3 regions of the Bradyrhizobium sp. SZCCHNR1093 genome follow, and region 1 is predicted to be linked to each of the others. Evidence: predicted binding sites of a transcription regulator. Region 1 holds the regulator's gene; each other region holds the start of a gene.

Region 1 (10,273 bases):
GAAGCTCATCAAGAGACCTGGTCCGCTGCCGAGGTCGGCCAGCGCGAGCGCATCGGCCAGCCGAAGGAAATGCGCGAAGTCGCCGGCTCGGCCCTCGCGCCAACGGTCGAGTTCGTCCGGCGTCGACAAGGCGAGCACGTTCTCCAACTTGTCGGCGAACAGGACGCGCTCAAGGAAACCGCGAAACGACGCCGCGATCGCGCTGAGCCGCACGCGCTCGCCGAGCTCGATCGCGCGGGTCGTCCCGCCTGGCTGGAAGGCGAGACTGTGCGGCCATTTGCCGGCGATCAGGCCCATGATCTCCAGCAGTCGCGCGCGCGCCGGCAGCGCATCGCGGGCAGCGCTGCCCTTCGTCGCCGCGAAACGTTCGGCCGCGGCCGAATGCCAAGCGTGCGAGGCATAAGCATCGCGGGCGAAGTCCGGCATGAAGAAGATGTAGAAATGCGTCAGATGATCCGCCGCGTTCTCGGCCGCGTGCGCGATGTTGCTCGCGAGGATGCCGTTTGGTGCTGCCGCAATGCCCATGGCCTGGCGCAACGCCGCGGCGGCCGCGATCGATTGCGACACGGAGCAGATGCCGCAGATGCGCGGCGCGATCACCAGGGCGTCGAGCGGCGGCCGGCCCTCAAGGATCTGCTCGAAACCCCGATAGAGCGGCGCCGTCACCTCCGCCCGCGCGACGCGGCCGCTCTCGATATCGAGCCTGACCTCGAGATCGCCTTCGACACGATTGAACGGTCCGACCGTGATCCGCGTCATGGACGGCGCTTGTCGCCGGAACGGCCCGGCGGCACCACGACATGATCGGCCGTCGCATTGAGTCGGACGCGGCGCGGCGTGGCCGATTTCGACAGCGCTGCGAGCGCGACGAACCAGGCTTTCGGCATGTCGGTGGGAAGGCCGACGGGGATGCCGGCGAGCTTCGCCGTCTCCAGATAGTTCTGCGCGCTCTCGAAGCCCGGCGAGGTGCAGGCGATGCAGGCATAACCGCCCTTGGTGCAGGAGCCGCCGCCGTTCCACGAGCGCTGATTGCAGTCGCCGACCGCCTGCGTTGCGCGGCAGCCGAGATGCTCCATCAGGCAACCGCGCTCTGACATCGCTTCCGCACTCGCCTTGAACTCGTAGAACTCGTTGCGTGAGCAGCCGTGATGAGCGAGGTGGTTGGCGATGAAGGTCGGACGGCCGACTGTGTCGAGGCCGTCTGCCGTCAGATCGCCCGAGGTAAGCGCCAGCAGGCTCTCCATCATCCAGCCCGGATGCGGCGCACAGCCTGCGACGTTGATCACCGGCAGCCCGCGTTTCGAGCGGAAGGCCGCGCCAAGCGCGCCGCCGATATCGCTGCCCTCGAACTGCAGTCCGACCGCATCGGTCGGATTGATGCCAGCCGCGGGAATGCCGCCATAGGCGGCGCAGCTGCCGACGGCAACGACGTAGTCGGCCAGCGGCGCCAGATCGAGCAGCCAGTGATAGATCGAGCGGTTGGTGCCGGCGAGCATGTTGAAGCGGCCGGTCAGACCAGGTCCGCGCGCCACCGAGCCTTCGAGCACCAGCAGATCGAGCCGCTCGCGACCGTCGCGGATCGCCTCCAACAGCTCCACCACCTCGTCCCCGGTCTGCTCGCTGACGGAGGGATGCCATACCAGATCGATGCCGGATTGGCGCAATTCGTCGAACCAGCCGGACGCGCCGCTTTCCAGGATCGACATCGTGCAGCCGCCGCAGCTCGCGCCCTGCAGCCACAGCATCCTGATCGTTCCCTCCGAGCCGACCATCATGAGGCCCCGCTCCTAGCCCGTCTTATGCGTTCCGCTTCGTATCGCCGGCGGGTTTAGCGCCCCCGCACGAACGCTGGCAAGCGCTTCGCCGGGCGTCGCCTCGGAACCGCGCTGACTGCGACCGAGCAGCATGGCGACCGCCCAGATCAGTCCGAACACGCCGATCGCGACGAGCCCGAGATTGGCGACGTCGCCGCCCAGCGCGGTGGCGACGTCAGCCCATCCCCCCGTCAGGCCAAGCCGCGGCGCCAACAGCGTGAACGCCTCGAAGCTGCCGATCACCAGCGCGATGGCAACGGATGCGCCGGTGATCACGAGGTTATAGCGCAGCTTGCGTGCGGGATCGGTCAGCGCCCAGCGATAGGCGCCGACCATCAGCATGCTGTCGGCGGTGTCGACGGTGGCCATCGCAGCCGCGAACAGCGCCGGGAATACCAGCACATGGGCGAGGCTCGCGCCGCGCGCAGCCTCGGTCGCCGACAGGCTGAGAAGCCCGATCTCGCTCGCGGTGTCGAAGCCGAGACCGAACAGGAAGCCGAGCGGATACATGTGCCAGGCGCGTCCCACCAGGCGGAGCACGGGGCGCAGCAGGCGGATGAGGATGCCCCGTCCGCTGTTTCCGGCTGTTTCCATCTCGGACTGCGGCTGTGCGGCGCGGCGCCAGAGGTTCACGAACAGAATGAGGTTCGCCAACGCGATAAGCAGCAGGAAGCCGGCCGATACCGACGTGCCGATGACGCCGCCGATCGCCCTGATCGCACTCTCTTCATCCAGGAGGTCGGCGCCGGCGATGAGGCTCACGACGATGGTGGCGATGACGACGACGCTGGAATGGCCGAGCGCAAAATAGAGGCCGGCGGCGCGCGGAGGGTTACCGTCCTGCACCAGCTTCCGCACGACGTTGTCGATGGCCGCGATGTGATCCGCATCGACCGCATGGCGCAGCCCGAGCAGCCAGGCCAGCATCGCGGTGCCGACGATGGCGGGCCGGTCGGCGTAGAGCGCGAATGCCCAGGCCCAGGCGAGCGCGTTGGCCGCGACCAGCCCGCCGACGAGCGCAACGTTGCGGCCGGGCTGCGACCGCCACCACAGCAGCCGCGCGGCCCGAGGATGATCAATTGGAACAATCGTCATACTCGGACTATAGCAAGAGCTAGGCCAGTTCGGTAAAGGCCCCGCTGCAGGCGAAAGCTGCAGGAAAACCTGGGTGGCGCTTCCCGGACCGCCCTCTCGCTTGGCAACCCGCTATCCAGTCACGCACAGATCATGACCAGCGGCGGGACCTCGTCTCTCTCGCTCCTTCCCTCACCGCGCCGAGGCACTCTGCGCCGCGATCTCGCGGCGCACGACCGCCTCGAACTGGCTCGCGGGGGCGGCGAACATCAGCCGGGTCTCCTCGTGGAACGCCGAGAAGATGCCGACCACGGCCGGCTCCCCGCCGACCTCGGCCAGGATCGGCGAGCCCGAATAGCCGAAATTGGCCAGGCAATGCACTGTCAACAGCCGGGCATCCCCGGTCATGCCGGCGCTGCAATTGCGCTGGCCGGTCGGCGAATAGCGCCGCTCCTGGCCATAGCCGATCTCGGAGATGGTTCCGGCCGTGGTCGCAGCCGCGAGCTCCTCGCGGGTCAGCGCCTTGACCGCCACCGGCTTCGACGGCAGCGCATCCTTCAGCACGATCAGCGCCCAATCGGCGGGCGAGCGGTCGAGCGACCATCTGTCGTGCCGGGTCGGGACGAAATCGGGCGCCACGATCAGCTTGTCGGCGACCGACGATGCCGCCGGCGTGCCACGGTTCATGCCGGCCAGGAAGCGGACATTGCCGGGGCTGACCTGCGCCACGCCGTTGAAGACGCAATGCGCGGCGGTGAGCACGACGCGCGGCGCCACCAGGGTGCCGGTGCACCAGCCGCCGCTCGAGTATTGCGCGACGGTGACGACGCCGATCGACGACGCCGGCCAGGAGGTGGGATCGACGACCTCGCCGATGTGGCGATCGAGCCCGAGCAATTGCTCCGGACGCGGAGTGGCAATGCCCGCATCCGCCGATTCCGGTTTCGGCTGCCAGGACGCAATGGCGCTCTGGGCCTGGACGCGCTGCGGCTCGGTCAACCTGACCCGCTGCACGTCGCGGCCGGCCGATCGCACGCCACTACGGCCCGCCATCACCAGCCAGGCATAGCCCTGCACGACGTCCTGTTTCACACCGCGGCCGTCGAGCAGCATCAGGCCGAGCATGTATTGCGACTGGGCGAAGCCCTGCGCCGCGGCGCGGCTGAACCAGCGACTGGCTTCGCCGTAGTTGGAGGCAACACCCTCGCCATTGACGTAGGCGATGCCGAGATAATGTTGCGCGACGGCGAGCCCCTGATCGGCGGCCTTGCGGTACCAGGCCAGCGCCTCGCTCGGATTACGCGGCACGCCCCAGCCGAACGCCTGCATGAAGCCGACGTCGAACTGCGCCCGCGCATCGCCCTTGGCGGCCAGCGGCAGCAGCCGTCGCATCGCCGCCGCATGCTGCCCGTTGCCTGCCGCCGCGACCGCGTCCTCGAGCTCGGCGGCCGGGGCGCCCGCCAAGCTGCCGAGCAGCATGACAAGAGATATGATGATGGTCTTGATCAAGGGCGTCCGCTGGGACCGAAACATCGTGACGGGCCACGAAGCAGACACGATCAAGACGGCGGCGGCGTGGCGGAAAGCGGACCGCGATCTCCTCAATCGGGCCCGCTCGCGCCTCACACCTTCTTCATCCTCACGCCCATCGCCCTTACACCTGCTCGCTCTTGGCGAAGCGATCATCGAGCGCATAACCGGCGCCGCGCACGGTGCGGATCGGGTCCTGCTCGCGGCCGGGATTGAGCAGCTTGCGCAGGCGGCCGATATGGACGTCGACGGTGCGCTCGTCGATGTAGATGTCGCGGCCCCAAACGCTGTCGAGCAGCTGTTCGCGGCTGAACACGCGGCCGGGGTGCTCGAGGAAGAATTCGAGCAGGCGGTATTCGGTCGGGCCGAGATCGATCGGCCGCCCCGAGCGCGCCACGCGGCGTTTCTCGCGGTCGAGCTCGATGTCGCCATAGGACAGCACGGTCGCCAGCCGCTCCGGGCTCGCCCGCCGCAGCAGGCCTTTCACGCGCGCCAGGAGCTCCGGCACCGAGAACGGCTTGACGATGTAGTCGTCGGCGCCGGTGGCGAGTCCGCGCACGCGCTCGCTCTCCTCGCCGCGCGCCGTCAGCATGATGATCGGCAATTGCCGGGTCTCGGTCCGCGCGCGCAGGCGGCGGCACAGCTCGATGCCGGAGAGGCCCGGCAGCATCCAGTCGAGCACGACGAGATCCGGAACGCGCTCCTTCAGCCGCGTGTCGGCCTCGTCGCCGCGCGCCACGGTCTCGACCTCGTAGCCTTCGGCCTCGAGGTTGTAGCGCAGCAGCGTCGTCAGCGCCTCCTCGTCCTCCACCACCAGAATTCGGGCGCCCATGTCTGAACCGTCTCTCTTAGTTACCGGGAATCGTCGTCGCGAAGCTCGTCATGTCGCCCTTCGGGCGCTTGTCCATGATCTGCTGGCCTTCGATCATATAGAATACAGTCTCGGCGATGTTGGTCGCGTGATCGCCGATGCGCTCGATGTTCTTGGCGCAGAACATCAGGTGGATGCAGAACGAGATGTTGCGCGGATCCTCCATCATGTAGGTCAGGAGCTCGCGGAACAGCGAGGTGCAGATGGCGTCGACTTCCTCGTCGCCCTTCCACACCGTCATCGCCGCCGGCAGGTCATGCGCGGCATAGGCGTCCAGCACCGTCTTGACCTGCGACTGCACCAGATCGGTCATGTGCTCGAGGCCGCGGATCAGCTTCAGCGGATGGAAGTCGCTCTCCAGCGCCGCGACGCGCTTGCCGATGTTCTTGGCGAGGTCGCCGATGCGCTCCAGATCGGTCGCCACGCGCATCGCGCCGACGATCTCGCGCAGGTCGACCGCCATCGGCTGGCGACGGGCGATCGTGAGCACGGCGCGCTCCTCGATGATGCGCTGCAGCTTGTCGACCTCGGCGTCGGTGGCGACCACCTTCTGGCCGAGCGCGATGTCGCGCCGCACCAGCGCATCGACGGAATCGACGATCAGCCGCTCCGCGAGGCCGCCCATCTCCGATACCAGACGGGTCAGGTCCTGCAGATCGCTGTCGAACGCCTTGGCGGTATGTTCACTGGCCATGATGATCTCCTGAAGGCAATGTCGTCGGCGTCAGCCGAACCGGCCGGTGATGTAATCCTGGGTCCGCCGATCACTCGGCGAAGTGAAGATCTTGCTGGTGTCGTCGAACTCGATCAGCTCGCCGAGATACATGAAGGCGGTCTTGTCGGAGACGCGCGCCGCCTGCTGCATGTTATGCGTCACGATGGCGATCGTATAGTTTTCGGCCAGCTCCTGGATCAGCTCCTCGACCTTGGCGGTCGAGATCGGATCGAGCGCCGAGCACGGCTCGTCGAACAAGATCACCTCCGGCCGGACCGCCACGGTGCGCGCGATGCACAGCCGCTGCTGCTGGCCGCCGGACAGCGACAGGCCCGAGGCGTTGAGCTTGTCCTTGACCTCGTTCCACAACGCGCCGCCGCGCAGCGCCTTCTCGACCCGGTCGTCCATCTCCGACTTCGAGATCTTCTCATAGAGGCGGATGCCGAAGGCGATGTTTTCGTAGATCGTCATCGGGAACGGCGTCGGCTTCTGGAACACCATGCCGACCCGGGCGCGCAGCAGATTCAGATCGAGCTTGGGATCGAGGATGTTGGTGTTGTCGAGCATCAGCTGCCCGGTCGCCCGCTGGCCCGGATAGAGATCGTACATCCGGTTGAAGATGCGCAGCAGCGTGGACTTGCCGCAGCCGGACGGGCCGATGAACGCGGTGACGCGGTTGGTGCCCAGCGACAGGTTGATGTTCTTCAGCGCGTGATGGTCGCCGTAGTAGAAGTTGAGGTTGCGCGCGGTCACCTTGGCCGGCGCATCCGGAAGCGCCTTGCCGTGAAGAGCGTGATTGGGCTGACTGACGGAGACGGACAGTTCGGTCATTTGGTGTTCCTCTCGGCGCCAAGAATGCGTGCACCGATGTTCAGGGCGAGCACGGCCAGAGTGATGAGAAGGGCTCCGCTCCAGGCCAGTTGCTTCCAGTAGGCATAAGGGCTCTGGACGAAATTGTTGATGGTGACGGGCAGGTTCGCCATCGTCCTGGAAAGGTTGAGGCTCCAGAACTGGTTCGACAGCGCGGTGAACAGCAGAGGCGCGGTCTCGCCGGCGACGCGGGCGGTGGCAAGCAGCACGCCGGTGATGAGGCCCGAGCGCGCCGCCCGATAGGCGATGCGGCGGATCACCAGCGAGCGCGGCAGGCCGAGCGCAGACGCCGCCTCGCGCAGCGGGTTGGGCACGAGCAGCAGCATGTCCTCGGTGGTGCGCAGCACCACCGGGATCACGATGACCGCCAATGCAAGGGAACCCGCGAGTGCCGAGAAGCCGCCCATCGGCACCACGACCGCACCATAGATGAACAGGCCGATGATGATCGAGGGCGCCGACAGCAGGATGTCGTTGATGAAGCGGATCACCGAGGTCAGGCGGTCGTTGCGGCCGTATTCGGCGAGATAGGTGCCGGCGAACAGGCCGAGCGGCGCGCCGATGCCGACGCCGATGATCGTCATGATCAAGGAGCCGACGATGGCGTTGCGCAGGCCGCCTTCGCTGGAGCCGGGTGGCGGCGTGTCGGCGGCAAAAACCTGCAGGCTGAGGCCGGCGAGTCCGTTATAGAACAGCGTGAACAGGATCAGCGCCAGCCAGGTGACGCCGAACATCGCGGCGGCGACGCAGAGGCCGCGGATCACGATGTCCCTGCGGCGCCGGCGCGCATAGATCGGATTGACCGGCGCATCGAGTGTAAGCGTATCAGCGCTGGACATGGCTTATTTTCCCGCCTTGGCTTCGAGCCGCATGAGCATCAGCCGCGCGCTCGCCAGCACGAAGAAGGTGAGCACGAACAGCAGCAGGCCGAGCAGGATCAGGCTCGACTGGTGCAGCCCGTCGCTCTCCTGGAATTCGGAGGCGATGGCGGCCGAGATCGTGGTGCCCGGCGCGAAGATCGAGGATGAGATCCGGAACGAGTTGCCGATGATGAAGGTCACCGCCATCGTTTCGCCGAGCGCACGGCCCAGCGCCAGCATGACGCCGCCGATGACGCCGACGCGGGTGTAGGGAATGACGACGCTGCGCACGACCTCCCAGGTGGTGCAGCCGACCCCGTAAGCGGCTTCCTTCAGCACCGGCGGGACGGTCTTGAACACGTCGACCGAGATCGAGGTGATGAACGGCAACACCATGATCGCCAGGATCAGCGAGGCGTTGAACAGGCTGAGATAGGACGGCGGACCGGCGAAGATGTCCTGCAGCACGGGGATGCCGGCGCAGAGATTGATCATGAACGGCTGGAACGTATAGGCCAGGAACGGCCCCAGCACGAAGAAGCCCCACATGCCGTAGATGATCGACGGAATGCCGGCGAGCAGCTCGATGGCAAGTCCGATCGGACGGCGCAGCCATTGCGGGCACAGCTCGGTGAGGAAGATCGCAATGCCCAGACCGACCGGAATGGCGATCAGCATCGCAATGAAGGACGTGACCAAGGTGCCGTAGATAGGGCCGAGCGCACCGAGCACCGGCGGATCGGCCGACGGCGCCCAGCGCCGCGTCCACAGGAATTCGAAGCCATATTCTCTCATGGCCGGCCATGCGCCGACGATGAGCGACAGGATGATGCCGCCCAGGATCAACAGGACGGAGATCGCGGACAGCCGCGTGATCCAATAGAAGGTCACGTCGCCGAGCTTGAAGGCGTTGAGCGCGCGTGCCCGGTCATAGGGTCCGGCAGCGGCCGCGATATCGCTGACTTCGGTCTGAACCGCCATCTCTGCCAATTCTGCCCCCTGTTCCTTGGACACGCCGCAACCCCGGTAGCGTCCCTCCCCCGGAGGCCGGGAGAGGGGATTTTCGATACGTCCAGCTCAGCTCTTGATGTCGGCCGACCAGGTCTTCTCGATCAGCTTCACGACGCTGTCGGGCATCGGGATGTAGTCGAGCTCCTCAGCCATCTTGCCGCCCTTCTCGAACGACCACTTGAAGAACTTGATGGCTTCGCCGGACGCCGCCTTGTCGGCCGGCTCCTTGTGCATCAGGATAAAGGTCGCCGCCGTCATCGGCCAGGACTTGTCGCCGGGCTGGTTGGCGAGGATCACGTAGTAGCCGGGAGCCTTGGCCCAGTCGGCATTCGCGGCCGCGGCCTGGAAGGCCTCGACGGTCGGCTGCACGGTCTTGCCGGCCTTGTTCATCATGCCGGTGTAGGTGAGCTTGTTCTGCTTGGCATAGGCGTACTCGACATAGCCGATCGAGTTCTTGGTCTGGCCGATGTTGCCGGACACACCCTCGTTGCCCTTGGCGCCGACACCGACCGGCCACTCGACGGCGGTGTTGAAGCCGATCTTGCTCTTCCAGTCGGCGCTCACCTCGGAGAGGTAGTAGGTGAAGTTGAAGGTCGTGCCCGAGCCGTCGGAGCGGCGGACCACGGCGATCGCATCGGACGGCAGCTTGACGCTGGGGTTGAGCTTCTTGATCGCGGCGTCATCCCACTTGGTGATCTTGCCGAGATAGATGTTGGCGAGCGTCTCGCCGTCCAGCACCATCTCGCCCGGCTTCACGCCCTCGAGGTTGACGACCGGCACGATGCCGCCCATCACCATCGGCCACTGCACCAGGCCGTCCTTCTCGAGCTGCTCGGCCTTGAGCGGCGCGTCGGTGGCGCCGAAGGTCACGGTCTTGGCCTGGATCTGCTTGATGCCGCCGCCAGAACCGATCGACTGGTAGTTCAGACCGTTGCCGGTCTCCTTCTTGTAGGCGTCCGCCCACTTGGAATAGATCGGGAACGGGAACGTCGCGCCCGCACCGGTAATGTCGGCAGCGAAGGCCGACGTCGATGCGGCGACCAAGCCGGCAGCGACGATAGCTTTGACGAAATTCATAGCTGGTCTCCATGCTTGGGAAGCGAAGCGCCATCTGCGCCCGATTGCGCTTCCCCGGCCGCTTTACGGGGCCTCAGTGTGGCTTTTATAAAGGTTCGATGACAGTCGGATGACAGTCACAAGCCGTTGATAAGTATTGATCTTTCGATCCAAATCCGAATTTCTACGGGCCAACCGACATATTGCGGCGGGCTGCGGCACCTCGCGTCCGTGCGAGCGTCGCTCCCCCCCCCGGGGACAGACCATCACCGCCGTCATCGCCCGCGCGGGCGGGCGAACCAGCATACCACCGGCGGCCATGATCCGCCGAGACGCCGCGGCGTACTGGATGCCCGTCTGCGCCCTGGGGTTATGGGTCCCGGATCGGCGCGCTGTGCGCGCTTGTCCGGGACGACACCGGGGATTGGGTTGGCGACATGAGCAGCCATGGAGATGAGCGCGTGCGTTCCCG
Region 2 (10,273 bases), on a different contig from region 1:
CGAGCGGTTGCGCGGCGAGCTCAACGGCCTGTTGCGTACGCTCGGCATCACCGCAATCTACGTCACGCATGACCAGGCCGAAGCCATGGAGCTCGGCGACCGCATCGTCGTCATGCGCAAGGGCGCCATCGCCCAGGTCGGGACGCCGCGCGAGATCTATTTCACGCCCGCCGACCGCTTCGTCGCGGAGTTCGTCGGCGCGGCCAACATCATCGAGGCTCAGGTCGACTGCGCTCACCTCGTTCTGCCCGGAGGGAGACAGCCGATCGCTGAGCCCGGCTCGCGCAGCAAGGCGGTGGCGATGGTTCGGCCGGAAACGATCGGCATCGTCGACGCGGCGGCATCGTGCCTGACCGGCCTCGTCGACAGCGTCCGCTTCGCCGGTGATCGCCAGCGGATCATCGTCCGCGACGCCGCCGCCGTTCCACTGACGGTGGACGCACCGAATACGATCAGGGTCAGCGCGGGTGAGCGGATCGGCCTGTCGATTGAGCCGAGCGCCATTCGTCTGCTGCCGGAGCAAGGCGGATCAGCATGACTAGGCGTCCCGTCACCATCGCACAGATTTCCGATCTGCACATCAAGGCGCCCGGCCGGCTCGCCTACCGCCGGGTCGATACGGCGCGTGCGCTGGCCCGTAGCATCGCGGAACTCAACCGGTTCGAGCCGAAGCTCGATCTGGTGGTGATCTCGGGCGATCTCGCCGATACGCCGTCGCCGGCCGAGTACGATCATCTCAAGGATCTTCTCGGCGAACTCGAGATTCCATTCGCCGCCGTGCCCGGCAATCACGATTCACGCGAGCTGATGCGCGCGGCGTTTCCGGGCACTCTCCATGGTGGACCTACCGGTCCGCTGAACCGGCATGTGGCGTTGGCCGATCTCGATCTGCTTCTGCTCGATTCCAGCGTGCCCGGCCATCCGCATGGCGAGCTCGATGAGGCGAGTCTCCAATGGCTCGACGCCGCGCTGTCCGCCTCCAGCGAAAAGCCGGCCTTGCTGTTTCTGCATCATCCGCCGTTCGCCACTGGCATCTGGCACATGGACCGGCAGAACCTGCGCAACGCCGACGATCTCGCGGCCATCCTCACGCGCCATCCGCGGGTGCAACTGATCGGATGCGGTCACGTCCACCGCGCGGCACTGACCCGGTTTGCCGGCATTCCCTGTGCGATTTGCCCGGCACCGAACCATGCCGTCGCTCTCGACCTGGCCGAGCTTCGACCCCCATCCTTCCGGATCGAGCCGCCGGCCTTTCACCTTCATGCCTGGTTTCCAGGACCGGGATTCGGAACGGTCGTCACGCATCAGGTGCCGATCGGGGATTTCGACGGGCCGCATCCGTTCTTCAATCAAGACGGCACGCTCATCGACTGAGCGCGCAAGGACGCGACAAAGCCATGGATGTCTGGTCTAGCTCTCGACCTCGAACGTCACGCGCTCCGCGGCGAAGCGCGAGCGCTTGCTGACGAGCGGCGTCGCATCGGCATCGATGTCGGTGCTGTCGACGACTAGCACCGGGCGCCCAATCGCGAGGTCGAGCCGTGCGGCGTCGCTTGCGTCGGCGATGGCTGCCGTGATCCTGGTCGTGCCGCGGCGATAGTCGCGAATGCCGTAATGCGCGAGCAGCGCCGTCATCGAGCGGACCGACGCGAAGATGTGACCGGCCTCGGGAAATCGCTCGGACGACAGCCAGGACGTGCTGACGCAGATCGGGGTCTTGTCGGCAAGACGCAGTGCCTCGATTCGGACCAGCGGAGCACCCGTCTTCAATCGCAGCTCGCGCGCGAGTTCGCGCGTTGCGGGCTCTTCGGACGCTGCGATCAACTGCCCACGAGGCTCACGCCCGCCGGCGCCCACGATCTCGGAGAACCTGGTTCGCGATCTCAGCGGATATGACAGACGAGGCGCTTCGACATAGGTGCCGCTGCCGCGCTCGGCGCGCACGAGGCCGCGCTGCGCCAAGGTCGCGAGCGCGCGCCGTACCGTATGACGGTTGACGCGGTAGGTTTCGGCGATCTCGGTCTCGCCGGGCAGGCGCGTGCCGGCGGCGAAGCGGCCGTCGGCGATGTCGCGCTCGATGCCGTCGGCCACCCGCCGCCACAGCGCCACGCCCGAATCGGCGCCCTGCATGCTCATCGCGGCTCCCCGCTGTCCGGCCTCGAAATCACGTCCATGTCATCAAACAGTCATGGCGCTTCGATACGAAGTTGTCTATTAACATAGACAACTTCGTATCGGCAAGATCGGGATGAAGATGGACGGCGAGACGGCGATGCAGGACCGGCGCAGGGCGGTGATGCGGGTATTGGCGCATGCCTCGCATGCGGACATCCGCGCCAGGCTCGATGGCCTCGCGCTGCCTGAGCATCGCGACCTGCGCCCGGCGGAGAATGGCCTCGTGATGCTGCGGGGCCGGATCGGCGGTGATGGAGCGCCGTTCAATGTCGGCGAGGCGACGGTGTCGCGCGCCGCGGTACGGCTGGAGAGCGGCGAGGTCGGGTTCGGCTATGTGCTCGGACGCGACGCCGCCAAGGCGCGTCTGATGGCGCTGTGTGACGCGATGATCCAGTCACCAAGCCACACGCGATCGATCGAGACGCAGGTGGTTGCGCCGCTGCAGGCGCAGATGCGCACTTCGCGCGAGCACCGCGCAGAGGAGGCTGCGGCCACGCGTGTCGATTTCTATACGATGGTGCGAGGAGAAGGCTGATGGCTGCCGCCGCTTCCGATCTGCAGCCTGGTTTCGCCGACAATGTCCTGTCCGCGCAATCGACCTTCCGTACCGTCATGGAGGCCATGGCGCGTCCGGGAAATGTGCGGCAGGTCGAGGTCAATGTCGGCCGGCCCTCGTCCATGATGCCTGGTGCTGCCGCGATCGCGTTGACGCTGTTCGATCATGATACGCCGATCTGGCTCGATGCGCCGCTCGCCGGCACGCCCGAGGTCGGCGCCTGGCTCAAGTTTCACACCGGGGCGCCGATCGTCGCCAATGCCGCGCTCGCCTGCTTTGCAGTGGCGGCGGACCCCGAAGCGCTGCCTGATTTGAATTCATTCGCGCTCGGCAGTGCTGAGTACCCCGATCGCTCGACGACGCTGATCCTGCAGGTGCCGAGCTTGTCCGGAGGGCCGGCGTTCAAGCTGCGCGGTCCGGGCATCGACGGGACGACATTGTTCCGTGCAACGGTCGCGCCCGCCGACCTGTTCGAGCGGCTGTCGATCAATGAGAAGCTGTTTCCGCGTGGTGTCGATGTGGTGCTCGTCGATGGCTCGTCCATCGTCGCCATCCCGCGGACGACCCGACTCGTTTCCGCAGGAGAGTAAGGCATGTATGTCGCCGTGAAAGGTGGCGAGCGCGCCATCGAGAACGCGCACCGGCTGCTGGCGCATGAGCGCCGGGGTGATCGCGACGTGCCGGAGCTGTCGCTGGCGCAGATCTCCGAGCAGTTGGGGCTTGCCGTCGATCGCGTGATGACCGAGGGCTCGCTGTACGACCGCGAGCTCGCGGCGCTCGCAATCAAGCAGGCGCGTGGCGATCTGATCGAGGCGATCTTCCTGGTGCGCGCCTTCCGCGCGACCTTGTCGCGCTTCGGCGCAAGCGAGCCGGTCGACACCGGCGCGATGCGGGTGCAGCGGCGCGTCTCCTCGACCTTCAAGGACATTCCCGGCGGCCAGGTGCTCGGGCCGACCTTCGACTATACGCATCGGCTGCTCGATCCGCAGTTGGCGGCAGGCGCCGAGCCGGAGCCGCCGGCCCGTGCCGAGGCGCCGAATGCGCCGACGCCACGTGTCACCGACATTCTCGGCCAGGACGGCTTGATCGAGCCGTCGCCGCAAGCCGAGGTTGGCGCGCCGGTCGGCGATCTCACCCGCGATCCCCTAGGCTTTCCCGCCGATCGTGATCTGCGGTTGCAGAATCTCGCACGCGGTGACGAGGGGTTTCTGCTCGCGCTCGGCTACTCGACCCAGCGCGGCTATGGCCGCAATCATCCCTTCGCCGGCGAGATCCGCTTCGGCGAAGTCGAGGTCGAGTTCTTGGCCGAGGAGATCGGCTTTGCGGTGCCGCTCGGATCGGTCGAGCTGACCGAATGCCAGATGGTGAACCAGTTCAAGGGGTCGGCCACCGAGCCGCCGTGCTTCACGCGCGGTTACGGTCTCGCCTTCGGGCAGAGCGAGCGCAAGACGATGTCGATGGCCCTCGTCGACCGAGCCTTGCGCGCGCGCGAGCTCGGCGAGGATATGGTTGCACCGGCGCAGGATGAGGAGTTCGTGATGTCGCACTCCGACAATGTGCAGGCGACCGGGTTCGTCGAGCATCTGAAGCTGCCGCACTATGTCGACTTCCAGTCCGAGCTCGGCCTGCTGCGCAAGCTGCGCCAGGAGTTCGCCGAGGCCAATGCCGCTCCTGAATTGAAGGAAGCTGCGGAATGAACGCGCCGACGTACAACTTCGCTTATCTCGACGAGCAGACCAAGCGGATGATCCGCCGCGCGATCCTGAAGGCGATCGCGATTCCGGGCTATCAGGTGCCGTTCGCGAGCCGCGAGATGCCGATGCCCTATGGCTGGGGCACCGGCGGCGTGCAGGTCACCGCCGCCATTCTCGGTCCCGACGACGTGCTCAAGGTCATCGACCAGGGCTCGGACGATACGACCAATGCGATCTCGATCCGCAAATTCTTCGCCAAGACTGCGGGCGTCGCGACCACGACGTCGACGGAAGAGGCGAGCGTGATCCAGACCCGTCACCGAATTCCCGAGGCGCCGCTTCACGAGGGGCAGGTGCTGGTCTATCAGGTGCCGATCCCGGAGCCGCTGCGCTTTCTCGAGCCGCGCGAGACCGAGACCCGCCGCATGCATGCGCTGGCCGAGTATGGACTGATGCACGTCAAGCTCTATGAGGACATCGCACGCTTCGGTCACATCGCGACCTCCTACGCCTATCCGGTCAAGGTCAATGCGCGCTACGTGATGGATCCGTCGCCGACGCCGAAGTTCGACAATCCCAAGATGGACAATTGCCCGGCGCTGCAATTGTTCGGCGCGGGACGCGAGAAGCGAATCTATGCCATTCCGCCGTTTACATCGGTCGTCTCGCTGGACTTCGAGGACCATCCGTTTACGCGCTACAAGTTCGACGCGCCCTGCGCGCTGTGCGGCGCGGAGGATTCCTATCTGGACGAGATCGTGACCGACGACAAGGGCAGCCGCATGTTCGTGTGCTCCGATACCGATTACTGCGAGGGCCGCCAGGCGTCCGGACATCGTGGCGCGCAGAGCGCCGCCCCGCACAGGGAGAGCGCCCATGGCTGAGATGATCAGCGCCTCCGATCAGCCGCTGCTCGTCGCCGAGGGGCTTGCAAAGAGCTACGGCCGGTTGGCGGCATGCCGCGACGTCTCGTTCGTGCTCTATCCCGGCGAGGTGCTCGCCATTGTCGGCGAGTCCGGCTCGGGCAAATCGACACTCTTGCAGATGTTGTCGGCGCAACTGGCGCCGACGGCTGGCCGCGTGTCCTATCGGATGCGTGACGGGGTGCTGCGCGATCTTGCCGGGCTCGGGGAGTCCGAACGCCGTTTTCTGTTTCGCACCGATTGGGGCTATGTCCATCAGGACCCGGCGCAAGGCCTGCGCATGGCGGTTTCGGCGGGCGCCAATGTTGGCGAGCGGCTGATGGCGGTCGGCTGGAATAACTATGGCCGGATCAGGCAGACCGCCTCGTCATGGCTCGCGCGCGTGGAGATCGACGTCGCCCGCATCGACGATGCGCCGCGGACCTATTCCGGCGGCATGCGGCAGCGGCTGCAGATCGCGCGCAATCTCGTGACCGAGCCCAGGCTCGTGTTCATGGATGAGCCGACTGGGGGGCTCGACGTGTCCGTGCAGGCGCGCCTGCTCGATCTGATGCGCAGCCTCGTCAACGAGCTTGGCCTCGCCGCCATCGTCGTGACCCACGATCTGGCCGTGGCGCGGTTGCTGTCTCATCGTGTGATGGTCATGAAGGAGGGGCGGGTGATCGAGACCGGTCTCACCGACCAGGTGCTCGATGATCCGCGCGAGCCTTACACGCAGCTCCTCGTGTCCTCGATCCTGCCGCCATGATGCAATTGGGCCCAATGCGATGACCGTGATGATCGATGTCGAGAATGCAGAGAAGACCTTCACCATGCATCTGCAGGGCGGCATATCGCTGCCCGTGGTGCGCGGCGTGTCGTTCCAGGTCAAGGCGGGCGAATGCGTCGTGTTGTCGGGACCGTCGGGCGCTGGCAAGTCGTCGATCCTGAAGATGATCTTCGGCAATTACCGTTGCGATGGCGGCCGCATCGGCGTCCGGCACCAGGGCGAGATGACCGATCTCGCCGGCGCCGAGCCGCGCCTGGTCCTGAATGCGAGGCGGCAGACCATCGGCTATGTCAGCCAATTCCTGCGCGCGGTGCCGCGCGTCCCTGCACTCGATGTTGTTGCCGAACCGCTGCTCGCGGCCGGCTTGCCGCGCGACGATGCGCGGGTGCGGGCAGGTGGGCTGCTGCGACGGCTGAACATTCCCGAGCGGCTGTGGTCGCTGCCGCCGTCGACCTTCTCGGGCGGCGAGCAGCAGCGGGTCAACATCGCGCGCGGCTTCATCTCCGAAGTTCCGGTGCTGTTGCTCGACGAGCCGACCGCGTCGCTCGATGCGGCGAACCGCGCGGTTGTGGTCGACCTGATCGCAGCGAAGAAGAAGGACGGAGTGGCGATGCTCGCGATCGTGCATGATGACGAGATCCGCGCGCAGATTGCGGATCGCATGGTCGACGTCATGACATTCGCCGCGGCGGCGTAAAGGGACAATTGCAGATGAGCGCGAACATGTCCGATCTCGTGATAGGAAATGCCAGGCTGGTCCTCGCCGACCGCGTCGTCGAGCAGGGCTGGGTGGCGATCGCGGGAGGCCGGATCGCCGAACTGGGCGAGGGGACAGCGCCGGTTGGCAGCCTGGATGCCGGCGGCGACCTGTTGATGCCCGGCCTGGTCGAACTGCACACCGATCACCTCGAAGCGCATTTCGTGCCGCGCCCGAAGGTCTACTGGGATCCCGTTGCTGCCGTCATTTCCTATGACGGGCAGCTTGCGACCGCGGGCATCACGACGGTGCTGGATTCGCTGCGGGTGTGGAGCGAAGAGGGCGCCGAGGGCGTCGACGGCCAGGCCAATGTGCTCGCGGATGCGATCGCGACGGCGCGCGACGGCGGGTTGCTGCGGTCCGATCACTTTCTGCATCTGCGCTGCGAGGTGCCGATGCCGACCGTGGTCGAGGAGGCGCGGCAGCTGGCCGGGCGCCCGGATGTGCGGCTGATGTCGCTGATGGATCATACGCCCGGGCAGCGCCAGTTTCGCGACGAAGGCAAGCTGCGCGACTACTATCGCGGCAAGAGCGGCGGCAAGACCGATGCAGAGCTCGACGTGATGTTCGCGCGGCGATTCGCCTATCAGCAGGCCTATGCGGCACCGAACATGCGCGACATCGTTGCGCTGGCGAAGACCCATGACGTACCCCTGGCCAGTCATGACGACACCACTGAGGAGAACGTCGCGGACGCGATCAAGGACGGCATCGCAGTCGCGGAGTTTCCAACCACGATGGAAGCCGCGCGGGGCCTTCACCAGGCGGGCATCAGCATTCTGATGGGCGCTCCCAACGTCGTGCGCGGCGGGTCTCACTCCGGCAATATCGCCGCCGTGGACCTCGCGCGCGAGGGCCTGCTCGACATTCTGTCGTCGGACTACGTACCGTCGAGCCTGCTGATGGGCGCGCTGCAATTGCCGCAGCGGGTGCCCTCCATCGATCTTGCCGCAGCCGTCCGCACCGTCACCAAGGCGCCCGCCGATGCCGTCGGCCTGCATGATCGCGGTGAGATCGCCGCAGGCAAGCGTGCGGACTTGATCCGTGTTCATGTCGCGGGACAGTTGTCGGTCGTGCGCAGCGTCTGGCGGGAAGGGCAGCGGGTGGCATGAGCGGAACCGAGGTTGCATCGGCGAAGACATCCGAGAAGCTCGGTCCCGGCCGCCTGATCCTGGTGGTCGGGCCGAGCGGCGCGGGCAAGGACACCTTGCTCAACGTGGCGCGCCGCGAATGCGCCAGCGATGACCGGATCGTTTTTCCGCGGCGGATCGTCACGCGCGAGGCCTCGGCTTTCGAGGATAATCTCGAGATGAGCGCGTCCGCTTTTCGTGAGGCGCTCAGCGCCGGTGAGTTCGCGCTGCATTGGGAGGCCCACGGACATGACTACGGCGTGCCGCGCGCGATCAAGAATGACATCCTGGCCGGCCGCATCGTGGTCGTGAACGTCTCGCGAACGATCATTCCCGCCGCGCGCCGGGACTATGCCGACGTCATCGTCGTCGCCATCACTGCGCCGGCAGATGTTCTCGCCGAACGGCTCGGCAAGCGGCACCGTCCGAGTGACGGCGATATCGGTGAGCGTCTTCACCGGGCGGTGAGCGAAGACACCGTGGCGGATGTCACGATCGTCAATGTCGGCGATCCCGAGCCGCACGGTCACAGGCTGGCGGAAATCATCAAGCGACCGATCGACGCAGAACCGATCGGATCCGAGGGAGGAGGCGGCCATGTCGATCATCACCACGATTGAGCAGCTCGAGGCGATCTATGGCGAGACGGGGCTGGCATCGACGGCGAAGGTGGCTGATCGCGTGACGCCGCACTACCGGATCATGATCGAGAAGTCGCCGTTCGTGGCGCTCGCGACCTGCGGTCCTGAAGGTCTCGACTGTTCGCCCCGCGGCGATCTTCCCGGCTTCATCCGTATCCACGATGACAAGACCCTGATGATGCCGGATCGCCGCGGCAACAATCGCGTGGATTCCCTGCGCAATATCGTGCGCGATCCGCGGATCGGTCTGCTGTTCCTGATTCCGGGATCGGGCAATACACTGCGTGTGAACGGACACGGTCATCTGTCGACGGCTCCCGATCTGTTGGAGTCGTTCCGGATGGAAGGCAAGCCGCCGCGCTCCGTCCTGGTCATGGCGGTGGAAGAGATCTACTTCCAATGCGCCCGCGCGATCGTTCGTGCCGATCTCTGGAACCCTGACAAGCGCGTCGACCCGCGGCAACTGCCGACGCCGGGACAGATTCTTGCGGCGATGACGGCCAACGATATCGACAGCGCGGCGTACGATCGCGAGTGGCCCGAGCGCGCGCGGAAATCCTTGTGGTGAATTCGGCGCGCGGCTCTTCAAAAAGGGAAGGCCGGGCTCCGAAAGATCAGGCTGCGACGTCGAGCAGGCGTGAGGATCCTCTGATGAGAACCTTGCGCCCGGCGACGGTGAGCGTCGCGGCGCCATTGTCGATTGCGACGAGTCCAAATGCAGTGAGCTCGTCGACAATCACGCCGTTCAGCCTGCGGCGTTCACGCGCGGGAATGCGAAGCGCCTTCAGCGTCTCCCATTGGTCCGGCGTGAGCTCGTGTTCGATTTCCGCGTTCATGCTGCCTCGAATGTTGACGTCCCGCACCCGTCTTAGAAAGTCCGCGTGACGAAGATGCGACCTTCATGCATCCGTACTGATACGGTTCACGTCATTACGCTCGAACCCACCGGCGATTAATTCAAATTTGAATGATCGCGAATGTGGTGCTGCATTGCAGCTCGCCGTGTTGGTAGCGGTGAACGATCGTCCGGCGTTAACAGATAATTAAGGTGTGTGGGCGGCGCACAACGGTAACGCCGCTGTCACATCGGTGTGTCAAACGGCGCCATCGTCCTGCTCGAATCGGCCGGCGCATGTTTGAAACGAAACACGTTGAATGGCTGACCTGACCGACGTTTCGCCGCTGCAGTCGAACCGCAGAATCTGGTTGCGCAGCCTGGGCGGACTGGCCCTGAGCCTCTCGATTGCGGCTGTGGCCGTGTATGTCCTGGCACGCGCCGTCAAGAAGCTCGACTTCGTTCATGTTCTGTCGATCGTCGAGGCCACGGACCTTCATCTGATCGCGATGGCGCTGGCGTTCATCGTCCTCTCCTACGCCAGCCTCACGCTCTACGACCTGTTCGCGTTGCGGACGATTGGCCGGCGGGACATTCCCTATCGCGCGGCCGCGCTCGGCAGCTTCGCGAGCTACCCGATTGCGCACGGCATCGGCGCGGTCGCGTTGATCTCGCCGCTGGTTCGATATCGGATCTACGCGCCGTACCGGCTCGGTGCGATCGACATCGCCAATATCAGCTTCCTCACCGGACTGACCTTCTGGCTCGGAAATCTCACCGCGCTCGGCCT
Region 3 (10,273 bases), on a different contig from region 1:
GCCGCGATCGTGTTCACCGACGCCGAGGCGCCGACGAGGTTCGGATAGTCCTCGGCGGACAATTGCGCCGGCAGATAGTCGTCGTGCAGAGCCTTGTCGTAGTCGACGGGCACGAGATGCAGATTGGGATCGCTGACCTGGCTCAGCCATTGCACCGGCTTGCCCTCGACCGTGATGATCGCGTCGATGTCGCCCTTGCGCAGCATGTCCAGCGCCAGCCGCGGCTCGATATAGAGCAGATGCGGCCTGATCCCGAGGCGCTCGAACACGTTGATCGAGGTGACGAAGGTGCCGCCGTCGGGCAGGTCGACGGCGATGGTCTTGCCGTCGAGCTCGTTCAGGCTGGCGATCGATCTCGGCGCCAGCACGTGCATCTCCTCGTTGAACAGCTTGGCGACATAGACCAGTTGTTCGCGGATATTGTTGGCGAAGTCCTTGCGCTCGAGAAAGGCCAGGGTGTCCTTGCGGATGATGCCGGCGTCGACGCCGCGCAGCAGCAGGATGTCGGCGACCGATTGCACCGAGCCGCGGCCGATCACGGGAAGGATGCGCAGCTCCGTTCCCTTGTCGAGCGCGGATGCGAGGTCCGCGCCCATGTTGGCGTAGGTGCTGCCGAATGAGCCGGTCATCAGCGTGACGGTATTGGCATTCAGCTGGTTGGCCAGATCGCGCTTCGCCGTGCCGTAACGGAAGATGGTCTTGAAGGAATCGCTGACGCTGCCGGGATCGATACCGCTCCGGACCGGACCGAAGCGCTGCCACTTGCCGCCGGTGAACTGCATCATCTGCATCTGCTCCAGCGGCGCGTGATCATGGGTGCTGGTGTTGACGGTGATGCCGGGCGTCAGCATCGGCAATTTGAGGCTCTTCAGGGATGCCGCCTGCTTCATGATATTGTCGCGCGACAGGTCGTCGCCGCAACTCCGCAGCACTGCGACCATCGCGTTTGCCGCGAGGTAGCCGAAGGTCGCAAGACCATTGCTTCTCGGTACGTCGGGCAAATAGCGGTCCATGAAGGCGGACCATTCGCGGTAGGATGGATCGCCCGCAGCCGCGGCCTCCTCGCCCTCGTAGTAATAGCCCGCGGACAAGATGCCTTCGGCATTCTGCAGGCCGGCCGGCTGCATCACGGCGGAGACCGATTCCGAGACCGTCGAGATGATGTGGTCCGGACGCCAGCCGAGCTCGGCCGCGCGGCGGATCGCCATCACGGCGAACTTGGGCGTGGTCACGTCGAAGAAGATGTCGGCGCCGGATGCCTTCAACGTGGCGATCTGCTGATTGACGTTGGCGTCCGTCACCTTGTAGGTCGCTTCTGCGACGATCGGAAGCTTGCCACCCAGGCCGTCCTTCAACCCCTTGACGTAATCCTTGCCGAAATCATCGTCCTGATAGAGAAGCGCGATCTTGCCGCGGCTGTGGGTCTCCAGCAGGTACTGGGCATAGACGTGCGCCTCGGCCTGGTAGCTCGGCTGAAAGCCCATGGTCCACGGAAAGTCGTGGGGCTGGTCCCATTGCGAGGAGCCGGATGCCACGAACAATTGCGGAACTTTGTTGGCGTTGAGATAAGGGCGGACCGCCAGGTTGGGAGCCGTGCCCAGGCTGGCGAACATCAGGAGGACATTGTCCTCCTCGACGAGCTTGCGGGTCATCTCGACCGTCTTCTGCGGCGCATAGCCGTCGTCGTAGGAAATGAAGTTGACGCGCCGGCCGTTAATGCCGCCTTCGGCATTGATCTTGTTGAAGTAGGCCGCGATCGTCTTGCCGATGACGCCATAGGCGAGAGCCGGGCCGCTGTAGGGCATAGTGTTGCCGATGCGAATCTCGTTGTCCGCGGCGACCGCTTGATGTCCGGTCAGCGCCAGCGGAGCGGACAGAGCCAGCGCGAGGCATGCGGCTGCTCGAGGGGGGCTGTTCTTTGCATCCCGTGGTCTGCGACGTCGGCTCCATCTGGCGGCCAAGCAGGCGCGAACTGCAGCATGGATGCCGTTCATCATCAGTCCTCCCATCGATATTTGGTTCTCGGGCGCAGCAGATCGCGGCCGACCGTCTCGCAGGGAGCGGTCGGGGGCGCGTCTCGAGCGCTCCGAGATTTATGCGTTAGCGCGCAGCCGAGATGCGTCGGCTGGCTTCCGGCGATCCTTGCTCCGCAGCCCTGAGATACCAGGCGCGCGCCTTGGCTGCGTCGGGAACGGCACCGAGCAACCGCGATTTCGTCAGTTCGGCCGGGTCATAGGTGCGCGCGAGCAGGAGGGAGGCGTCCGCAATCCCGGCGTCGGAAAGCCGCGTCAGGATCAGGCGCGCGCTGGCGACGTCGCCCGCGGCGAGCAGGTCGCGTCCGCGCTTCATCAGGGCATCGACCTCGTCTCGCGGCAACGGAACGGTCGGGCGAGGCGAGGCCATCGGGAGCGCAGGGGAGGGGGGCGAGACCGTCGGTGCTGCCGCGGCCGGCGCAGGCGACGTGGGCGCCGAGGGCCATGGCCGCATCGTCAGTTCTGTACTGCTGGGAGCCGCGAGCGCGGCGACCGTCTGCGGCGGGTCTTCCTGGGCGACCTTGGCTTCCGCGGGATCGATCTGGGCCAGGCTTTCCAGCACGGCGGTCGGCATGATCGGGCTCTTGCCGCCCGGCGTCGGCCCGCCGTTCTCGAAGGAGACCATGTTGACCACCATCAGGGCGATGGAGGCCGCGATGCCGACGGCGGCGCCGATCTTGATGATGCTGCCCAGCCGCAACGATTTGTCCGGATCCTCCGGCGGCAGGGGCATCACCACGGGATCGAGCTTCGCGCTCCAGGCGCGGTGCACCTCCTCATCGTCGAGGTCAAGGGCCGCTGGCCGCGCCGGCAGGAAGCTTGGCCGGGACACCAGATGATGCGGCAGGGGGACGCCGTCGGCGGGCGGATCGAATGCCGTCGGGCCGGCCTCCGTCTGGCGGCGGCGCGGCGCATATCTGCGGAGCTCTTCGTTCGCCCAGGGCGGCGCTGGTTTCGCCGGATCGTTCTGATCTGGAGCACTCATCACTAGCCTCCTGTCTCCGACGAACGTGTCGTGGGAGATAGCTTCAGGACGTCGGGCGCGCGCGGTCCAACCGAAGCGCGCATGATGCGACATCGGGGACATTGCATCAACGCTTCCGTCGAGACCGACAGGTCCGGTTTCCTTCCGACATGCACGCCATCGTTTTCGCGCGCCCTGGTCACAATCGATGTTGCTTGGTCCCTAAGCTGATCAATGTTCTTGTCGGGAAGGGTGAGTAGGTAAGGCTATTTGATGGAAATTTCCCGGCGCGCCGCATCGGTGATTGCTCGCGATGCGCGAGACCGAGGCCGAGTTCTGCGCTTTGCGGAAAGATCGGCTGGAGTATCAGGATGCCGCAGTCATCTCGACTTTGCCGCGAGGTCAGGGGCTTAGCGGACCGAGGAGTTGCAGGCGCGCCGCGAAACTCTGCAACTCAGGCGAGAAAGGGCGAAAAACAAATGCGGCCGGACAATGCCGGCCGCATTCACATATCCGATCGATTTTTATTCCGCCGCCAACGCGACGGACACACAAGCGGCTTCGATCGCAACGGCAACCGACTGGATGATGGCGGCAAAGCGTACGGCGGTCTGGATCGTGGCCGCGGGCACGCCCGCGTCCTGCAGGACCTTCTCGTGCGAATCGATGCAGGTGCCGCAGCCGTTGATGGCGGACACCGCGAGCGACCACAGCTCGAAATCGGCCTTGTCGATGCCGGGGTTGGCGATGACGTTCATCCGCAGCCGGGCCGGCATCGTCGCGTACTCCTTGTTCGAGGCAAGGTGCACGAAGCGGTAGTAGACGTTGTTCATGGCCATGATCGCGGCGGCCGATTTCGCCGCCGCCAGAGCGGCGGGCGACAGCTGCGCGGCCGCAACCGATTCCAACGCCGCCACGACGCTCGGATTGCGAGTCGCAATCGCGCACGCGACGAACAGGCCATATTTGGCCTGCGGCGACAGCGTCTCGTCGGAGGCCATTGACGACAGGTTGAGCCTGATGTCCTTGGCGAAGTCCGGGATCTGGTCCTTCAGTTGCTCGATCGACATGATCAGGCGACCTTCAGGGTCTCGCCGCCGACTTCGCGGTTGCACGGGCAGAGCTCGTCGGTCTGCAGCGCGTCGAGCACGCGCAGCGTGTCCTTCGGAGCGCGGCCGACATTCAGGTTGGTCGCATAGACGTGCTGGATCGTGTTGTCGGGATCGACGATGAAGGTGTAGCGGTAGGCGACGCCGTCGGGCGAGCGGACGCCGAGGCCGTCGACCAATGCGCCCTTGGTGTCGGCGAATTGCCAGATCGGCAGCTTGTGCAGATCCTTGTGGTCGCGCCGCCAAGCCAGCTTGCAGAACTCGTTGTCGGTCGAGCCGCCGAGCACGACGGCGTCACGATCCGCGAAATCCTTCGCAAGGCGCGCGAACTCGGCGATCTCGGTCGGGCAGACGAAGGTGAAGTCCTTCGGATAGAAGAAGATGATCTTCCATTTTCCGGGGAAGCTGGTCTCGGTCAGGGTCTCGAAGGCGCTCTCGCCCTTCTCTTCCTGAAGATGAAAGCCGGGTTTCACGCCGACGATTTCAAACGATGGCAGCTTGCTTCCGATTCCGAGCATTGGGGCACTCCAAGAAAATTATTGCGCTGCAATAGCGAGGCTCATTGTGCATTGCAAGCGATATGCCATTCGTTTTTAGTAGCAGTGGATTGTCGAAAACCCGACACTTGGCGGCAACATGCTGCAAGTGCGAGGTCGTGGCGATGGGGAGCTTGTGGATGGAGCTGGCTTAGAGCGTCGGCTTCGTGACATTGCGATCGGACATCGAGCGACGACAGCTGGAGCGCGCGCGTCGTCGCCACGGCAAAAGGAGGTTGATGTCCCGCTGAGTCGGAGTGCCATGCGACCTCGTGTTGACGGTCTCGACGGCGGCCGACGTGCAATTTCTTTGTGCGGCCGAAGTGGCAAAATTGACATTATCGCCTTAGTAGCGATGCACGTTTGACCACGGCGACTCCTGAAGCGGCAGCAAGGCGACAAGCCGTCGGCAGATCACGGCGCGGCACGATGCAAGGTGTGGCACAGCGCACAGTGTTGTCAGCTTTTCAGCAGATCGCGTCTGTTATTTCGCCTTGCTGCGCGATGATCTGACCATAGTCTCCTCGCAGATTTTCATCACCATGAGCGAAACTGTCTCGGCATCAAATTCAAGCGCGAGCCTGTCGATCGATCGACAATGATTTCTCGCGACCTCAGCCGCGCTCGCTAGCTGCCTTGGATGGCCATGAGCGGCCAGTCTCCGATGATGCGGAAACGCTGGTGGGCATTGGGCTGGCGGAACAACACAATCCTGTCGATCCGGAGCTCTGTCAGTGACAGTACCGCGAATCTCTCCTGCAGCATCGTCAGGATCGGCCGGCGCCGTTCGTCGGACAGCCGGCAGGTCAGCGTCATGTGGAAGCGGAAATCCTCCATGACATAGGGATAACCCCAACGATCGAGATGATCGCGCTGCCGTGGTGTCAGCAGATCCGGCTTGCGCCGAGCACGGTCGTCGGCGGTCATCGGTGCGCGAAACGGCTCGAAGGCCTGGACACAATCGGCCGCGAACTGCTGCAGGATGGGGGACAGCTCGCCAGGGATCATCGCGATGAATCCGCTGATCGCGTCCACGATCGGACGGATGGCCGGGACGGCTCGCGGCGTGGCCGCGAACTCAGCACAAGCGGCGCAGAGCGCGGCTTCGCTCTCCGCATCCGCCAGCTCGAACGGAGCCTTCAAGGTCGCGTGAAAGCCGTATTTGCGCGGGTCTGCGGTCAGCTCAGCCCAGTCTGGAACCGCGCGGACGATCTCGCTCGGAAAGCTGCGGTCATCGCCGCTCCACGCGTCGTAACCGAGCAGGCTCGCGCCGAATTCCGCCAGGTCGGCTGTCGCTGGTGGAGCATAGTAGATCGCATAGCGCGGAAAATTGGCCATGGTTCGCTACTCCGCCGCCATGGCACGCGCCGGCCGGGCGTTCAGCCGGTCCATCTCGGTGAGATAGACCAGCCGGCCGGACGCGATCACAGCGACGACGCGGGGGCGCAAAGGCATGCGGTCGTCGACCAGAATGATATCGGCGCGGCGGCCCTCGGCGAGCACGCCGCGGTCCGCCAGCCCGGCTGCGCGTGCAGGGCCGCCCGAGATCAGATCCCAGGCGCGCACCAGCGGAAGAACGCCGTCGGCAGCAAGCCGGTACGCTGCCAGCAGCGGCGCGGGATAGTAGTAGTCGGAGGCCAGCACCGAGCAGAGGCCCTTGGCGATCATGTCGCTGGCCTTCGTCCACCCGGTATGGCTGCCGCCACGGACGACGTTGGGCGCGCCGAATACGATCGCGTCGCCCCCTTGAGCGGCCTCGCGTGCAGTCTCCTCGTTGACCGGAAATTCTGCAATGGTCACTCCCTGGCTGCGAAACGCCTTGCGCATGGCCGGGCTGTCGTCGTCGTGCGACAGCATGCGGACACCAGCCTTGCGTGCGATCTCGGCCAGCCGCGCGATCGAGGCCGGAACGGCATCGGCGCGAGCGGCGATGCGCGCGACCAACCGGTCGAACTCAGCGCCGGGCAGGCCGGTGCGGTCGACCATGCGCTGGCGCTTGTGCGGCTTGTCCAGACTCGCCACCGTCGAATCCATGTGATCGTTGAAGGCGAACAGGTCAACGCGCCGGTCGGCGAGCCACCGGCCGATCTCCTCCTCATCGTCGAGATTGAAGGTCTCGTGGCGCAGATGGAAGCGCGTGTCGGCCGCGAGCCGCGGGCGCAGCGCTTCGATCGATTCGAGCAGGCGCCGCGCATTGTCGGCGCTGCGCAGGCCCGGCTCCCATGACCAGGTCGTCGCGTGAAAGACCGTGGTGATGCCATTGCTGATGGCCTGGCGGTCGCTGTCGATCAGCGCGACGTCGGTCGGGAAGTCGACCCCGGCGCGCGGCATCATCTGGCGCTCGAACGCATCGCCGTGGATGTCGACGATGCCGGGGAGCACGGTGAGTCCCTCCGCATCGAGTTCGAGACCCGACCGGCGTCCCGGTGTCCCGATGCCTGCGATCACGCCGCCGGATATGATCAAGGAAGTGTCTACGAGGTCGGTATCGACGAGGCAGCGGCCCCGCGAGATGGAGATATCGGTCATGGGGCGGCACTCTGCCGCACCGCGACGCGCGCGTCGAGGGCAGCTTCGTATTTGTCGAGAAACGCAGTGATCGCGAGCTTGCGGAAATCCGGCAGCGCCGCGCGCAGCGCCTCGTGATTCCAATCCCACCACGCCAGATCCAGCAGCCGCTGCTCGACCTCGCGCGGAAACCGGCGCTTGATCGGCCGCGCCGGATTGCCGGCGACGATGGTATAGGCCGGAACGTCCTTGGTCACGATGGCTCCGGCCGCCACGACCGCGCCGGTGCCGATGTTGCGGCCCGGCAGCACGATCGCGCCATGGCCGATCCAGACATCGTGTCCGATCTGGACATGATGCTCTCTCCGCCAGGCGAAGAACTCCACATCGTCGGGCTCTCCTGGAAAATAGGCGCTGGCGCGATAGGTGAAATGGGCCTGCGTCGCCCGCTGCATCGGGTGGTTGCCCGGATTGATCCGGGTCATCGCCGCGATCGAACAGAACTTCCCGATCGTCGTGTAGGTGATCTGGGAATCGTTGACCACATAGGAGTAGTCGCCCATCGTCACCTCCTGCAGGATGGTGCGGGCGCCGACCTCACAATAGGCGCCAAGCGTCACGTCCTGGAGCTTGGCCGAAGGGTCAACGGTTGGTTCAATTGAAAGCGACTTGCCGGCCATCTCACGTCCTGACTCTACTCTCTACATCTGTGAAGGTGTCGGATCTCCCCTATGACAGGCGCGTGACATCTGCATGACTGCGACCGGCGTGTGGACGAGTGCGGCGCTGCGGTGTCGCTGTCACATAACTGTAGAATCCAGACGCTAGCGATAGGCCAGAGCGAGGCGTCTGGAGAATTCAATGCTGGTGGTGGATGGCCTGACGTGCCGTTTTGGCATGAAAGCCGCAGTCGACAATGCATCCTTCTCAGTTGCACCCGGCAGCTTCGTCGGCGTGATCGGGCGTTCCGGCGCCGGCAAGTCGACCTTGCTGCGGTCCATCAATCGTCTGAGCCCGGTGAGCGGCGGCCGCATCCTCTTCAAGGATCTCGACGTGACGGCGCTGCGCGGCCGCGATCTGCGGCAGTGGCGTGCGCGCTCGGCGATGATCTTCCAGCAGTTCAATCTGGTCGGCCGATTGGACGTGCTGACGAACGTGCTGATGGGGCGACTCGCCGAAATCCCGTCGTGGCGCTCGCTGGCGCAGCTCTGGCCGGCGGAGGATGTCGCCATGGCGCTGTCCGCGCTCGAGCAGTTCGACATGGCCTCCCTCGCAGCGCAGCGCGCCGATCAGCTCTCGGGCGGGCAGCAGCAGCGCGTCGCGATCGCGCGCGCGATGGTGCAGAACCCCGAGATCATTCTCGCAGACGAGCCGATCGCCTCGCTCGATCCCCGTAACACCAAGATCGTGATGGACGCGCTGCTGCGCATCAACAAGCATTTCGGCATCACCGTCGTCTGCAACCTGCATTCGCTCGATCTGGCGCGCAGCTATTGCGATCGCCTGATCGGCATGGCGACCGGACGGATCGTGTTCGACGACGTGCCGTCGGCGCTGACGGCGCAGATCGCACGTGAGCTCTACGATCTCGAGGCGGACGAGGTGATGGGTTCGATCCATCCGGCACCGGCGGCAACGGTGCCGGCACTCGGCGAAGCCGCCGTGGCCTGAGACGCGGATTTCTGCAAGCTCGAGCTTCCGCATGGCGCGGGGGCGAGACCTGTTCCTTACTGCAACAAGAGGGCATGTTATGATCAATCGTCGCATCGTTCTGGCGGGCGTCGCTGCGCTGGCTTTCACGGCCTCGGCGTCAGCCGAGGACTGGAAGGCGAAGTATCCTGAGCTGACCTTCGCCGTGGTCCCGGCAGAGAACGCTTCGGGTGTCACCGAGCGCTGGACGCCTTTCGTGAACTATCTCTCGAAAGAGCTGGGCGTGAAGGTGACGCTGCGTATCGCCAACGATTACGCGGCCGTGATCGAAGGTCAGCGCGCCGGCAACATCCACATCGCGAGCTATGGCTCGGCGTCGTTTGCCCGCGCCCGGCTCACCGGCGTCAAGACCGATGCCTTCGCCAACGACATCAACTCCGACGGCAGCACCGGCTATTATTCGGTGTTCTTCGTCAAGGCGAGCAGCCCGTACCGGAAGGTCGAAGACCTCAAGGGCAAGAATCTCGGCCTCGTCGATCCGAACTCAACGTCGGGCAACAACGTGCCCCGCTTCGAGCTCAACAAGATGGGCGTGACCGACGCCGAGACGTATTTTGGCAAGGTTGTCTTCACCGGCAGCCACGAGAACGCGGTGCTGGCCCTGTCCCAGGGGACTGTCGACATCGCGGCCAACCAATGGACGAGCGACAACGATTCGACGTTGGCCCAGATGCTGACCAAGGGCATGCTGAAGAACGCTGACGGTTCGCCGATGAAGAAGGACGACTTCCGCATCATTCACAAGTCGGCGCCGATCATCAACGGCCCCTACGCCTACAACACGGACCTGCCGGACGATCTGAAATCGGCGATCGCCAAGGCCTTCTTCGATGCGCCGATCAAGGACAAGGCCGCCTTCGACCGTCTCTCCGACGGCCAGAAGAAGGGCTTCCACCCTGCCACGACGAAGGACTGGGACGGCACGATCGACCTGATCAAATTCGTCGACAGCCTGCGCAAGAAGGCGTCCTGATCGACGATCCATCGATGGTAAGCCGGGTCCCGTGGGGCCCGGCTCGTCCGTTGAAGAATCCCTCACACGTCCGAACCAAGAGCAGCACGAGCCCGATGGCTGTTGCCGTTTCGATCCTCCCAAGCCAGCAGCTTGCGGCTCTGAACGAGACCTATCGGCGGGCCGTTTCGCGCCGTCGATTGCGTCTTGCCCTGTCCGCCATGGTATTCCTGGCGGTGCTCTTCGCCGCGGCCATCGGTGCCGAGGTCAATCTGCGGACGTTCTATACCTACTTCGGCAACTTCATCAGCTACTTCGATCGCATCTTCACGCTCGACGACGGGCAGCGGGTCTGGACCAATCTGCCCGAATGGTTCTGGGGCTTCAAGAAGTGGATCAAGCTGCTGGCAGAGACGCTGCTGATCAGCTACGTCGGCACGATGGCCGGAATGCTCGTCGCA

What was found. The regulator PhoB, encoded in region 1, activates phosphate uptake and scavenging genes when phosphate is short. The targets are predictions, from matches to a motif close to TGTCATNNANCTGTCAT.
Region 2: the regulator PhoB is predicted to act here: its motif matches at 2,177-2,193, upstream of phnF (phosphonate metabolism transcriptional regulator PhnF).
Region 3: the regulator PhoB is predicted to act here: its motif matches at 7,882-7,898, upstream of phnC (phosphonate ABC transporter ATP-binding protein).

The regions. Positions count from the first base shown of each region.
Region 1 is NZ_JAUHJJ010000002.1:918,934-929,206, reverse strand. Features, by position in the region: gene QX070_RS09930 (nickel-dependent hydrogenase large subunit) at 1-759, opposite strand, end outside; gene QX070_RS09925 (HupU protein) at 756-1,772, opposite strand; gene QX070_RS09920 (HoxN/HupN/NixA family nickel/cobalt transporter) at 1,788-2,909, opposite strand; gene QX070_RS09915 (trypsin-like serine protease) at 3,081-4,397, opposite strand; gene phoB (phosphate regulon transcriptional regulator PhoB) at 4,543-5,250, opposite strand; gene phoU (phosphate signaling complex protein PhoU) at 5,267-5,983, opposite strand; gene pstB (phosphate ABC transporter ATP-binding protein PstB) at 6,014-6,835, opposite strand; gene pstA (phosphate ABC transporter permease PstA) at 6,832-7,713, opposite strand; gene pstC (phosphate ABC transporter permease subunit PstC) at 7,717-8,715, opposite strand; gene pstS (phosphate ABC transporter substrate-binding protein PstS) at 8,812-9,822, opposite strand.
Region 2 is NZ_JAUHJJ010000017.1:71,071-81,343, forward strand. Features, by position in the region: gene QX070_RS31365 (ABC transporter ATP-binding protein) at 1-538, shown strand, start outside; gene QX070_RS31370 (phosphodiesterase) at 535-1,377, shown strand; gene phnF (phosphonate metabolism transcriptional regulator PhnF) at 1,414-2,139, opposite strand; gene phnG (phosphonate C-P lyase system protein PhnG) at 2,258-2,713, shown strand; gene phnH (phosphonate C-P lyase system protein PhnH) at 2,713-3,324, shown strand; gene QX070_RS31390 (carbon-phosphorus lyase complex subunit PhnI) at 3,328-4,431, shown strand; gene QX070_RS31395 (alpha-D-ribose 1-methylphosphonate 5-phosphate C-P-lyase PhnJ) at 4,428-5,312, shown strand; gene phnK (phosphonate C-P lyase system protein PhnK) at 5,305-6,099, shown strand; gene phnL (phosphonate C-P lyase system protein PhnL) at 6,119-6,817, shown strand; gene QX070_RS31410 (alpha-D-ribose 1-methylphosphonate 5-triphosphate diphosphatase) at 6,832-7,989, shown strand; gene phnN (phosphonate metabolism protein/1,5-bisphosphokinase (PRPP-forming) PhnN) at 7,986-8,627, shown strand; gene QX070_RS31420 (pyridoxamine 5'-phosphate oxidase family protein) at 8,605-9,216, shown strand; gene QX070_RS31425 (hypothetical protein) at 9,263-9,484, opposite strand.
Region 3 is NZ_JAUHJJ010000017.1:56,059-66,331, forward strand. Features, by position in the region: gene QX070_RS31295 (ABC transporter substrate-binding protein) at 1-1,997, opposite strand, end outside; gene QX070_RS31300 (sel1 repeat family protein) at 2,101-3,018, opposite strand; gene QX070_RS31305 (carboxymuconolactone decarboxylase family protein) at 3,522-4,067, opposite strand; gene QX070_RS31310 (peroxiredoxin) at 4,070-4,624, opposite strand; gene QX070_RS31315 (DUF1045 domain-containing protein) at 5,270-5,980, opposite strand; gene QX070_RS31320 (alpha-D-ribose 1-methylphosphonate 5-triphosphate diphosphatase) at 5,987-7,171, opposite strand; gene QX070_RS31325 (chloramphenicol acetyltransferase) at 7,168-7,830, opposite strand; gene phnC (phosphonate ABC transporter ATP-binding protein) at 8,012-8,821, shown strand; gene phnD (phosphonate ABC transporter substrate-binding protein) at 8,901-9,833, shown strand; gene phnE (phosphonate ABC transporter, permease protein PhnE) at 9,929-10,273, shown strand, end outside.